3 regions of the Psychrobacillus sp. FSL K6-2843 genome follow, and region 1 is predicted to be linked to each of the others. Evidence: a T-box and tRNA genes for the amino acid it is inferred to sense, from the RefSeq annotation. Region 1 holds a T-box; the other regions hold tRNA genes.

Region 1 (4,359 bases):
GCAGCAGCCTGTAGAACCTCAACAAATAAAACAACAGCCTGTTAAGTCTTACGCTAAGGAACGAAAATTCAATACTGCTCCTAAGGAAACTGCTGCAACCAATCTTGTAAGTATACAAAATATGCAAAAATCCTCTAAGGTAATCTTAATCGAGCCAAGAGTATATGCGGAGGCGCAAGATATTTCTGAGCATTTAAAGAATAAAAAAGCCGTTATAGTTAATTTGCAACGAATCGATAAGGAACAAGGAATCCGAATAATCGACTTTTTAAGTGGAACAGTATATGCTTTAGGTGGAGACATTCAACGAATAGGAACAGATATTTTCCTATGTGCTCCTGATTCCGTAGAAGTTGCAGGTTCGATTTCAGATTATTACTATAACGATCTAGATTAATAGAGGAGTTACTTACAATGGATTTAATATTAGTTTTGTTAGCTCAATTAGTACAAATATACTCATTTGCATTGATTATTTATATCTTTATGTCTTGGGTACCCAATGTACGTGAATCTGCAATAGGGCAGTTTTTAGGGAAAATATGTGAGCCCTATTTAGAGCCATTTCGCAAAATCATTCCACCAATCGGTATGATTGATATTTCTCCGATTGTAGCTATTTTTGTTTTAAATATAGCTATGAGAGGAATTTTATCTTTAGGTCAATTCATTTAACCTCACATTAGTGAGGTTTTTTTGTAGGAGCAAGTGGCTCTTATCGATAAAACCAATGCCAAGCATGTGCTTAAAGCGCAAACAAAGACTTTGATCCATGTCTTATTTTTTGGAAAAGTATCCCTGCAAGGGTGCTAGCGTGTTTTCTTACTAAAAATTTCAGCGAGGTCTCAGCAGTATGGAACATCTATTACAGCATTTTAGAAAAGAAGAGCAACCATTTATTGAACAAACCACTAATATGATGCGAGAAGTTGAAGATCGTTATGCTCCAAGGCTAACTGATTTTCTAGATCCTAGGCAGCAGTTTATTTTAAATTCTGTGCGCGGACAATATGATTCTATTGAGTCAAGTGCAGCAGGAGCATTAGAAGATGCTGAAAGAAAAAGAGTACTTCTATATCCGTCATATTTTGAACCAACAGAAGAAGATTATAATATGACTGTAGTTGAAGTAAAATATCCTCAAAAGTTTGTTACCTTAAAGCATAAAGACGTGCTTGGCTCGATGATGTCCCTAGGAATTGACCGGAGTAAATTTGGAGACATTCGAGTGGAGGAAGGCTCGATTCAGTTTGTTGTTGCTACAGAGGTTTTAGATTATGTGAGGGCGAATTTTGTTGGGATTGGGAAAGTGAAGGTTCATATTGAAGTAGTAGATGACTCTTCCAATTATTTCAGACAACACGAGGAATGGGTATCAGAAAATCACACGGTGAGTTCTTTAAGGCTAGATACTGTTATTTCTTCTATTTTCAATATATCTAGACAAAAATCTGCTTCTCTTATTCAAAGTGGTAAAGTAAAGGTCAATTGGACTGAAAAAGACCAACCGTCTATGGAATTACAAGAGCTAGATATGATTTCTATTCGTGGATTTGGTCGCATAAAATTATTGATGATAGAGGGAAGAACCAAAAAAGACAAAATAAGACTTCAAATTGGTAGAATAGAGCCAAAAAAATAATTTTCTTAAACTTAATTTGAAATTTAGATGTATTCAACCAGTCTGAAATGTATAATAGAGGGAAGAACATTAGTATGTAAAGGAGATGGATAGGATGCCACTAACACCACTTGATATACATAACAAGGAGTTCAGTAAGGGATTTAGAGGTTACAACGAAGATGAAGTAAATGAATTTCTTGATCAGATTATGAAGGACTTAGAAATACTTATCAAAGAAAAAAAAGAGTTAGAGCTCAAATTAAAGTCCTCCAGTGAAAAGGTTGGTCATTTCACGTCTATAGAAGAAACCTTACATAAGTCCATTGTAGTTGCGCAAGAGGCTGCTGAGGAAGTTAGACGCAACTCACAAAAAGAAGCAAAGCTCATAGTAAAAGAAGCAGAGAAAAATGCAGATCGTATTGTCAACGAAGCTCTTTCCAAAGCTCGAAAAATAGCCTTAGAAATTGAAGAATTGAAGAAACAGTCTAAAGTTTTCCGAAATCGCTTTAAAATGCTTGTAGAGGCACAACTAGATCTTATTAATACTGATGACTGGAATCATTTGATGGAGTATGATGTAGATACAACAGCTGTAGATCGTATTTCTGCTACAGAGGAATAAGAGATTTCTTGACTGATGGTCGTACATTTCCTATAATAATTTCATATCATATATATATGCATTGAAAAAGACGTCTAAAAATGATTTTTGTAAAGCGACTTGAGGATGGTGTGAGCTCAAGCAATGAAACGTTTTAGTGGATCACTTTGGAGCAAGGATACTGAATTTTTAAGTGTCTTCGGATTATGTCCCGTTACGACATACTAAGCGGCGGTTACTTTTAGTGATCGCAAGTAGGGTGGTACCGCGAGCATAACTTCTCGTCCCTTTTGGGATGAGGGGTTTTTTTATTTTCCATGAATTATACCAGCACCTGCGAAAAACAAAGGAGGAAGAAAAATGGAGTACAAAGACACACTATTAATGCCAAAAACAGATTTTCCTATGCGTGGAAATCTACCAGTGAAAGAGTTAGATATCCAAGCAAAATGGGAAGAACAGGATATTTATAAAAAAGTTTTAGAAAGAACGGAAGGGCGTCCATTCTTTGTTCTACATGATGGCCCACCGTATGCGAATGGTGATATTCATATTGGGCATGCTTTAAACAAAGTTCTTAAAGACATGATTGTTCGTCACAAATCGATGACAGGCTTCCATGCTCCTTATGTTCCAGGTTGGGATACACATGGACTACCAATTGAACAAGCTCTAACTAACAAAGGTGTTAAACGTAAGGAATTATCACTTGCTGAATTTAGAAAGCTATGTGAGGATTATGCATACCAACAAATTGACAACCAACGATCACAGTTTAAACGTTTAGGCGTTCGTGGAGATTGGGATAATCCTTATGTAACATTAAAGCCTGAATTCGAATCGCGACAAATTGAAGTATTTGGTGCTATGGCTAAGAAAGGTTACATCTACAAAGGATTGAAGCCTGTTTATTGGTCACCTTCAAGTGAATCTGCCCTTGCAGAAGCTGAGATTGAATACCAAGACAAAAAATCTCCTTCTATTTATGTTAGCTTTGCTGTAACAGATGGCAAGGGTGTTTTAGAAGAAGGGACAAAGTTCATTATTTGGACTACTACTCCTTGGACCATTCCTGCAAACTTGGCAATTTCATTACATCCACGAGTAGAATACGCAGTAGTACTAACAAAAGGGAACAAATATGTAATTGCAAAAGACTTAGCAGAATCTGTAGCAGCTGAGCTAGGATGGGAAGAATACTCTATAGAACAAACAATTCTTGGTCAAGAATTGGATCGTCTAGTTGCTAAGCACCCATTATATGACCGTGACTCTTTAATAATCCTTGGAGAGCATGTTACAACAGAATCAGGTACTGGCTGTGTTCATACAGCACCTGGCCACGGGGAAGACGACTTCTACGTAGGAAAAGCTTACGGTCTAGATGTGCTTTGTCCTGTTGACGAGCGTGGGGTACTGACAGCTGAGGCACCAGGCTTCGAAGGACTATTCTATGATACAGCAAACAAAGCAATTACTGAGGAATTAGAGAAAGTAGGAGCATTAGAGAAGCTTACATTCTTTACTCACTCATATCCACATGACTGGCGTACGAAAAAACCTGTTATCTATCGTGCAACTCCTCAATGGTTTGCATCAATTGAGGCTTTCAGAGATGAATTATTGCAGTCTATCCGTAATACTGAATTTACACCAGCATGGGGAGAAACTCGTCTGTATAATATGATTCGTGATCGCGGAGATTGGTGTATCTCTCGTCAGCGTGTATGGGGTGTGCCAATTCCAGTATTTTATGCAGAGGACGGCGAACCAATTTTAACAGAAGAGACTATCTCTCATGTATCAAATCTATTCCGTGAGTATGGTTCAAATATTTGGTTTGAAAGAGAAGCAAAAGAGTTACTTCCTGAAGGGTTCAAACATCCACATAGTCCAAATGGAATTTTCACAAAAGAAACAGATATTATGGACGTTTGGTTTGACTCTGGTTCTTCCTACCATGGTGTATTAGAGGAACGTGATGATTTAGTATTCCCAGCAGATTTATATCTAGAAGGATCTGACCAATATCGCGGATGGTTTAACTCTTCTCTAATTACGAGCACTGCAATGTATGGTCATGCTCCATACAAAGGGTTATTAAGCCACGGCTTCATTTTAGACGGTAATGGCC
Region 2 (4,359 bases), 1.9 Mb from region 1:
AGTTAGTGGGCTGGATGATCAATGGGAGAGTAATATTTGATCGAAATGAATATGTAGAAAACCTTAAAAAGGAATTACAGGATTTCCCGGTAAACGGCCGAAATGTAAGAATGGGAATAGAATTTGCAAAGCTTAGTAGAAGCTATATGCAAGCTAAAGTATTTTTTGAGCAATTAAATTATCTAGATGCTTATAATCATATTGTAAACTCACTGCATCATCTAGCTAGATTAGCTATTATTGAAAAGGGGATGCACCCGGAGGTTATGGTGTGGAAGCAAGTAAAGCAATTAGATCCTTCTATATATAAATTGTACGATGAGTTAGTGTCGAGTGGAGAAACATTAGAGAAAAGATTAGAACTTTTATTTTTAGCGAGTGACTTCTTAATTCATTCAAGAACAAAGGATGGGGCACGGCATATAATCGAAGTACTTTCTTCTAAAGAGTATTGGACGATACAAGAGATTCATGAACAAGAGGAATTAAAAAACTATTCCGTTGACCTTGAAGTATTTATAGAATTCTTGGTCGATAAAGGATTAATTCTAATAGAAAAACAACCTACTAAAAGCAGCCATATACTGCATAGATACTACAAAGTTAAAGAGTAAAAAAAGGTCAACAAAAAACGAAATAAAAAAATGTTCGTTTTTTGTTGACATATACATTAAATATGCGGTATTATAATAAGCGTCGTCAAAAACGAATTAAAAAACAGCAGAAAATTAATAAAAAAAGTTTTTTAAAAAACTTCTTGACTAGCCAGTTGAATGGTGATAAATTAGAGAAGTCGCAAAAAACGACATCGCAAAAATGAACATTGAAAACTGAACATGCAAAACGTTAAGACATACAGCATCAAACAACTTTGGTTGTATTGACGCAAAACATTTTTGACATCATTTAATGATGATGCCAGCAAAACAAAATGAGCTTTTAAACTAGTTCTATTTTTTCTGGCTGACGAGACGTAGTGCAGTGCTAGGAAGCAAGTGAGCGAGGGAAGGAGCGTACTAACGTACGTGACTGACCGAGTAAGCGAAGCTGACAACGCAATGCGCTGTGTATCGCCAGCCAGCTATTATGGAGAGTTTGATCCTGGCTCAGGACGAACGCTGGCGGCGTGCCTAATACATGCAAGTCGAGCGAATGATGAAGAAGCTTGCTTCTTCTGATTTAGCGGCGGACGGGTGAGTAACACGTGGGCAACCTGCCCTGTAGATTGGGATAACTCCGGGAAACCGGGGCTAATACCGAATAATCCATTTCCTCACATGAGGAGATGTTAAAAGACGGTCTCGGCTGTCACTACAGGATGGGCCCGCGGCGCATTAGCTAGTTGGTGAGGTAACGGCTCACCAAGGCGACGATGCGTAGCCGACCTGAGAGGGTGATCGGCCACACTGGGACTGAGACACGGCCCAGACTCCTACGGGAGGCAGCAGTAGGGAATCTTCCACAATGGACGAAAGTCTGATGGAGCAACGCCGCGTGAGTGAAGAAGGTTTTCGGATCGTAAAACTCTGTTGTGAGGGAAGAACAAGTACGAGAGTAACTGCTCGTACCTTGACGGTACCTCATTAGAAAGCCACGGCTAACTACGTGCCAGCAGCCGCGGTAATACGTAGGTGGCAAGCGTTGTCCGGAATTATTGGGCGTAAAGCGCGCGCAGGCGGTCCTTTAAGTCTGATGTGAAAGCCCACGGCTCAACCGTGGAGGGTCATTGGAAACTGGGGGACTTGAGTGCAGAAGAGGAAAGCGGAATTCCAAGTGTAGCGGTGAAATGCGTAGAGATTTGGAGGAACACCAGTGGCGAAGGCGGCTTTCTGGTCTGTAACTGACGCTGAGGCGCGAAAGCGTGGGGAGCAAACAGGATTAGATACCCTGGTAGTCCACGCCGTAAACGATGAGTGCTAAGTGTTAGGGGGTTTCCGCCCCTTAGTGCTGCAGCTAACGCATTAAGCACTCCGCCTGGGGAGTACGGTCGCAAGACTGAAACTCAAAGGAATTGACGGGGGCCCGCACAAGCGGTGGAGCATGTGGTTTAATTCGAAGCAACGCGAAGAACCTTACCAGGTCTTGACATCCCGCTGACCGGCCTAGAGATAGGCTTTTCCCTTCGGGGACAGCGGTGACAGGTGGTGCATGGTTGTCGTCAGCTCGTGTCGTGAGATGTTGGGTTAAGTCCCGCAACGAGCGCAACCCTTGATCTTAGTTGCCAGCATTCAGTTGGGCACTCTAAGGTGACTGCCGGTGATAAACCGGAGGAAGGTGGGGATGACGTCAAATCATCATGCCCCTTATGACCTGGGCTACACACGTGCTACAATGGACGGTACAGAGGGTCGCAACCCCGCGAGGGTGAGCTAATCCCATAAAACCGTTCTCAGTTCGGATTGTAGGCTGCAACTCGCCTACATGAAGCCGGAATCGCTAGTAATCGTGGATCAGCATGCCACGGTGAATACGTTCCCGGGCCTTGTACACACCGCCCGTCACACCACGAGAGTTTGTAACACCCGAAGTCGGTGGGGTAACCCTTTTGGGAGCCAGCCGCCGAAGGTGGGACAGATGATTGGGGTGAAGTCGTAACAAGGTAGCCGTATCGGAAGGTGCGGCTGGATCACCTCCTTTCTAAGGATATATTCGGAATACAGATCTTTATCTGTATCTTAACGTTTTGCAGTTCAGTTTTGAATGTTCATGTATATTAACATTTAATAGATATGGAAATTCAAAGAGGGCCTATAGCTCAGCTGGTTAGAGCGCACGCCTGATAAGCGTGAGGTCGATGGTTCGAGTCCATTTAGGCCCACCATACCTTTTTAATTTCGGGGCCTTAGCTCAGCTGGGAGAGCGCCTGCCTTGCACGCAGGAGGTCAGCGGTTCGATCCCGCTAGGCTCCACCATTAAAAATATAATTGTTCTTTGAAAACTGGATAAAACGACATCAAAAAAAGAAACAAACGCAAGATATTCAAATTGTGATCACTTACGTGATTGCAAGTGTAGTACTTTTAACTTTTAGGTTAAGTTAATAAGGGCGCACGGTGGATGCCTTGGCACTAGGAGTCGACGAAGGACGGCACTAACACCGATATGCTTCGGGGAGCTGTAAGTGAGCTTCGATCCGGAGATTTCCGAATGGGGAAACCCACTGCCCGTAATGGGGCAGTACATTTGCGTGAATACATAGCGCATCTGAGACACACCCAGGGAACTGAAACATCTAAGTACCTGGAGGAAGAGAAAGAAAATTCGATTCCCTGAGTAGCGGCGAGCGAAACGGGAAGAGCCCAAACCAAGAGGCTTGCCTCTTGGGGTTGTAGGACACTCTATACGGAGTTACAAAAGAATGAGTTAGATGAAGCGACCTGGAAAGGTCCGCAGGATAGGGTAAAAGCCCCGTAGTCCAAAATTCATTCCCTCCAGAGTGTATCCTGAGTACGGCGGAACACGTGAAATTCCGTCGGAATCCGGGAGGACCATCTCCCAAGGCTAAATACTACCTAGTGACCGATAGTGAACCAGTACCGTGAGGGAAAGGTGAAAAGCACCCCGGAAGGGGAGTGAAATAGACCCTGAAACCGTGTGCCTACAAATAGTCAAAGCCCGTTAACGGGTGATGGCGTGCCTTTTGTAGAATGAACCGGCGAGTTACGATTACATGCGAGGTTAAGTTGAGAAGACGGAGCCGCAGCGAAAGCGAGTCTGAATAGGGCGAATGAGTATGTGGTCGTAGACCCGAAACCAGGTGATCTACCCATGTCCAGGATGAAGGTAAGGTAACACTTACTGGAGGTCCGAACCCACGCACGTTGAAAAGTGCGGGGATGAGGTGTGGGTAGCGGAGAAATTCCAATCGAACCTGGAGATAGCTGGTTCTCTCCGAAATAGCTTTAGGGCTAGCCTCAAACGTTAGAATCTTGGAGGTAGAGCACTGTTTGGACTAGGGGCCCATCCCGGGTTACCGAATTCAGACAAACTCCGAATGCCAATGATTTATGTTTGGGAGTCAGACTGCGAGTGATAAGATCCGTAGTCAAGAGGGAAACAGCCCAGACCACCAGCTAAGGTCCCAAAGTATTTGTTAAGTGGAAAAGGATGTGGCGTTGCTTAGACAACCAGGATGTTGGCTTAGAAGCAGCCATCATTTAAAGAGTGCGTAATAGCTCACTGGTCGAGTGACGCTGCGCCGAAAATGTATCGGGGCTAAACAAATCACCGAAGCTGTGGATTGATACCTTTGGTATCAGTGGTAGGAGAGCGTTCTAAGGGCGTTGAAGTCAGACCGGAAGGACTGGTGGAGCGCTTAGAAGTGAGAATGCCGGTATGAGTAGCGAAAGATGGGTGAGA
Region 3 (4,359 bases), 1.3 Mb from region 1:
GGGTGGCGGAACTGGCAGACGCACAGGACTTAAAATCCTGCGGTAGGTGACTACCGTACCGGTTCGATTCCGGTCCTCGGCACCACTTTTATGAAACATTAGCGCCCGTAGCTCAATTGGATAGAGCGTCTGACTACGGATCAGAAGGTTGTGGGTTCGACTCCTGCCGGGCGCGCCATATATACGGGAAGTAGCTCAGCTTGGTAGAGCACTTGGTTTGGGACCAAGGGGTCGCAGGTTCGAATCCTGTCTTCCCGACCAGTTATTTATAATATTGGGGCCTTAGCTCAGCTGGGAGAGCGCCTGCCTTGCACGCAGGAGGTCAGCGGTTCGATCCCGCTAGGCTCCACCATGAACATTGAAAACTGAACATGCAAAACGTTAAGACATATAGCATCAAACAACTTCGGTTGTATTGACGCAAAACAATTTTTGACATCATTTAATGATGATGCCAGCAAAACAAAATGAGCTTTTTAAGTTCTCTATTATGGAGAGTTTGATCCTGGCTCAGGACGAACGCTGGCGGCGTGCCTAATACATGCAAGTCGAGCGAATGATGAAGAAGCTTGCTTCTTCTGATTTAGCGGCGGACGGGTGAGTAACACGTGGGCAACCTGCCCTGTAGATTGGGATAACTCCGGGAAACCGGGGCTAATACCGAATAATCCATTACCTCACATGAGGAAATGTTAAAAGACGGTCTCGGCTGTCACTACAGGATGGGCCCGCGGCGCATTAGCTAGTTGGTGAGGTAACGGCTCACCAAGGCGACGATGCGTAGCCGACCTGAGAGGGTGATCGGCCACACTGGGACTGAGACACGGCCCAGACTCCTACGGGAGGCAGCAGTAGGGAATCTTCCACAATGGACGAAAGTCTGATGGAGCAACGCCGCGTGAGTGAAGAAGGTTTTCGGATCGTAAAACTCTGTTGTGAGGGAAGAACAAGTACGAGAGTAACTGCTCGTACCTTGACGGTACCTCATTAGAAAGCCACGGCTAACTACGTGCCAGCAGCCGCGGTAATACGTAGGTGGCAAGCGTTGTCCGGAATTATTGGGCGTAAAGCGCGCGCAGGCGGTCCTTTAAGTCTGATGTGAAAGCCCACGGCTCAACCGTGGAGGGTCATTGGAAACTGGGGGACTTGAGTGCAGAAGAGGAAAGCGGAATTCCAAGTGTAGCGGTGAAATGCGTAGAGATTTGGAGGAACACCAGTGGCGAAGGCGGCTTTCTGGTCTGTAACTGACGCTGAGGCGCGAAAGCGTGGGGAGCAAACAGGATTAGATACCCTGGTAGTCCACGCCGTAAACGATGAGTGCTAAGTGTTAGGGGGTTTCCGCCCCTTAGTGCTGCAGCTAACGCATTAAGCACTCCGCCTGGGGAGTACGGTCGCAAGACTGAAACTCAAAGGAATTGACGGGGGCCCGCACAAGCGGTGGAGCATGTGGTTTAATTCGAAGCAACGCGAAGAACCTTACCAGGTCTTGACATCCCGCTGACCGGCCTAGAGATAGGCTTTTCCCTTCGGGGACAGCGGTGACAGGTGGTGCATGGTTGTCGTCAGCTCGTGTCGTGAGATGTTGGGTTAAGTCCCGCAACGAGCGCAACCCTTGATCTTAGTTGCCAGCATTCAGTTGGGCACTCTAAGGTGACTGCCGGTGATAAACCGGAGGAAGGTGGGGATGACGTCAAATCATCATGCCCCTTATGACCTGGGCTACACACGTGCTACAATGGACGGTACAGAGGGTCGCAACCCCGCGAGGGTGAGCTAATCCCATAAAACCGTTCTCAGTTCGGATTGTAGGCTGCAACTCGCCTACATGAAGCCGGAATCGCTAGTAATCGTGGATCAGCATGCCACGGTGAATACGTTCCCGGGCCTTGTACACACCGCCCGTCACACCACGAGAGTTTGTAACACCCGAAGTCGGTGGGGTAACCCTTTTGGGAGCCAGCCGCCGAAGGTGGGACAGATGATTGGGGTGAAGTCGTAACAAGGTAGCCGTATCGGAAGGTGCGGCTGGATCACCTCCTTTCTAAGGATATATTCGGAATACAGATCTTTATCTGTATCTTAACGTTTTGCAGTTCAGTTTTGAATGTTCATGTATATTAACATATAATAGATATGGAAATTCAAAGAGGGCCTATAGCTCAGCTGGTTAGAGCGCACGCCTGATAAGCGTGAGGTCGATGGTTCGAGTCCATTTAGGCCCACCATACCTTTTTTTATTTCGGGGCCTTAGCTCAGCTGGGAGAGCGCCTGCCTTGCACGCAGGAGGTCAGCGGTTCGATCCCGCTAGGCTCCACCAACGAAATAATTTTGTTCTTTGAAAACTGGATAAAACGACATCAAAAAAAGAAACAAACGCAAGATATTCAAATTGTGATCACTTACGTGATCGCAAGTGTAGTACTTTTAACTTTTAGGTTAAGTTAATAAGGGCGCACGGTGGATGCCTTGGCACTAGGAGTCGACGAAGGACGGCACTAACACCGATATGCTTCGGGGAGCTGTAAGTGAGCTTCGATCCGGAGATTTCCGAATGGGGAAACCCACTGCCCGTAATGGGGCAGTACATTTGCGTGAATACATAGCGCATCTGAGACACACCCAGGGAACTGAAACATCTAAGTACCTGGAGGAAGAGAAAGAAAATTCGATTCCCTGAGTAGCGGCGAGCGAAACGGGAAGAGCCCAAACCAAGAGGCTTGCCTCTTGGGGTTGTAGGACACTCTATACGGAGTTACAAAAGAATGAGTTAGATGAAGCGACCTGGAAAGGTCCGCAGGATAGGGTAAAAGCCCCGTAGTCCAAAATTCATTCCCTCCAGAGTGTATCCTGAGTACGGCGGAACACGTGAAATTCCGTCGGAATCCGGGAGGACCATCTCCCAAGGCTAAATACTACCTAGTGACCGATAGTGAACCAGTACCGTGAGGGAAAGGTGAAAAGCACCCCGGAAGGGGAGTGAAATAGACCCTGAAACCGTGTGCCTACAAATAGTCAAAGCCCGTTAACGGGTGATGGCGTGCCTTTTGTAGAATGAACCGGCGAGTTACGATTACATGCGAGGTTAAGTTGAGAAGACGGAGCCGCAGCGAAAGCGAGTCTGAATAGGGCGAATGAGTATGTGGTCGTAGACCCGAAACCAGGTGATCTACCCATGTCCAGGATGAAGGTAAGGTAACACTTACTGGAGGTCCGAACCCACGCACGTTGAAAAGTGCGGGGATGAGGTGTGGGTAGCGGAGAAATTCCAATCGAACCTGGAGATAGCTGGTTCTCTCCGAAATAGCTTTAGGGCTAGCCTCAAACGTTAGAATCTTGGAGGTAGAGCACTGTTTGGACTAGGGGCCCATCCCGGGTTACCGAATTCAGACAAACTCCGAATGCCAATGATTTATGTTTGGGAGTCAGACTGCGAGTGATAAGATCCGTAGTCAAGAGGGAAACAGCCCAGACCACCAGCTAAGGTCCCAAAGTATTTGTTAAGTGGAAAAGGATGTGGCGTTGCTTAGACAACCAGGATGTTGGCTTAGAAGCAGCCATCATTTAAAGAGTGCGTAATAGCTCACTGGTCGAGTGACGCTGCGCCGAAAATGTATCGGGGCTAAACAAATCACCGAAGCTGTGGATTGATACCTTTGGTATCAGTGGTAGGAGAGCGTTCTAAGGGCGTTGAAGTCAGACCGGAAGGACTGGTGGAGCGCTTAGAAGTGAGAATGCCGGTATGAGTAGCGAAAGATGGGTGAGAATCCCATCCACCGTATGACTAAGGTTTCCTGAGGAAGGCTCGTCCGCTCAGGGTTAGTCGGGACCTAAGTCGAGGCCGATAGGCGTAGACGATGGACAACAGGTTGATATTCCTGTACCACCACCCCACCGTTTGAGTGATGGGGGGACGCAGTAGGATAGGGTAAGCGTGCTGTTGGTTATGCACGTCCAAGCAGTGAGGTGTGAGTGTAGGCAAATCCGCACTCTGTAACATTGAGCTGTGATGGCGAGGACTTAGTCCGAAGTTCCTGATTTCACACTGCCAAGAAAAGCCTCTAACGAGGTGGGAGGTGCCCGTACCGCAAACCGACACAGGTAGTCGAGGAGAGAATCCTAAGGTGAGCGAGAGAACTCTCGTTAAGGAACTCGGCAAAATGACCCCGTAACTTCGGGAGAAGGGGTGCTCTTTTGGGTGTATAGCCTAGAAGAGCCGCAGTGAATAGGCCCAGGCGACTGTTTAGCAAAAACACAGGTCTCTGCAAAACCGTAAGGTGAAGTATAGGGGCTGACGCCTGCCCGGTGCTGGAAGGTTAAGAGGAGTGCTTAGCGCAAGCGAAGGTGCGAATTGAAGCCCCA

The links. A T-box is a leader RNA that pairs with one kind of tRNA and senses whether it is charged. The one in region 1 lies ahead of ileS (isoleucine--tRNA ligase), so its partner is inferred to be a tRNA-Ile.
Region 2: it encodes a tRNA-Ile, which carries the amino acid that the T-box ahead of ileS (isoleucine--tRNA ligase) is inferred to sense. The anticodon was not compared.
Region 3: it encodes a tRNA-Ile, which carries the amino acid that the T-box ahead of ileS (isoleucine--tRNA ligase) is inferred to sense. The anticodon was not compared.

What each region holds. Positions count from the first base shown of each region.
Region 1 is NZ_CP152021.1:1,351,574-1,355,932, forward strand. It holds gene MKY94_RS06600 (cell division protein SepF) at 1-397, shown strand, start outside; gene MKY94_RS06605 (YggT family protein) at 415-675, shown strand; gene MKY94_RS06610 (RNA-binding protein) at 854-1,642, shown strand; gene MKY94_RS06615 (DivIVA domain-containing protein) at 1,737-2,246, shown strand; T-box leader at 2,299-2,517, shown strand; gene ileS (isoleucine--tRNA ligase) at 2,586-4,359, shown strand, end outside.
Region 2 is NZ_CP152021.1:3,210,655-3,215,013, reverse strand. It holds gene MKY94_RS16355 (nucleotidyltransferase-like protein) at 1-614, shown strand, start outside; rRNA gene MKY94_RS16350 (16S ribosomal RNA) at 1,084-2,637, shown strand; tRNA gene MKY94_RS16345 (tRNA-Ile) at 2,745-2,821, shown strand; tRNA gene MKY94_RS16340 (tRNA-Ala) at 2,837-2,912, shown strand; rRNA gene MKY94_RS16335 (23S ribosomal RNA) at 3,031-4,359, shown strand, end outside.
Region 3 is NZ_CP152021.1:97,837-102,195, forward strand. It holds tRNA gene MKY94_RS00505 (tRNA-Leu) at 1-85, shown strand, start outside; tRNA gene MKY94_RS00510 (tRNA-Arg) at 102-178, shown strand; tRNA gene MKY94_RS00515 (tRNA-Pro) at 185-261, shown strand; tRNA gene MKY94_RS00520 (tRNA-Ala) at 277-352, shown strand; rRNA gene MKY94_RS00525 (16S ribosomal RNA) at 488-2,041, shown strand; tRNA gene MKY94_RS00530 (tRNA-Ile) at 2,149-2,225, shown strand; tRNA gene MKY94_RS00535 (tRNA-Ala) at 2,242-2,317, shown strand; rRNA gene MKY94_RS00540 (23S ribosomal RNA) at 2,435-4,359, shown strand, end outside.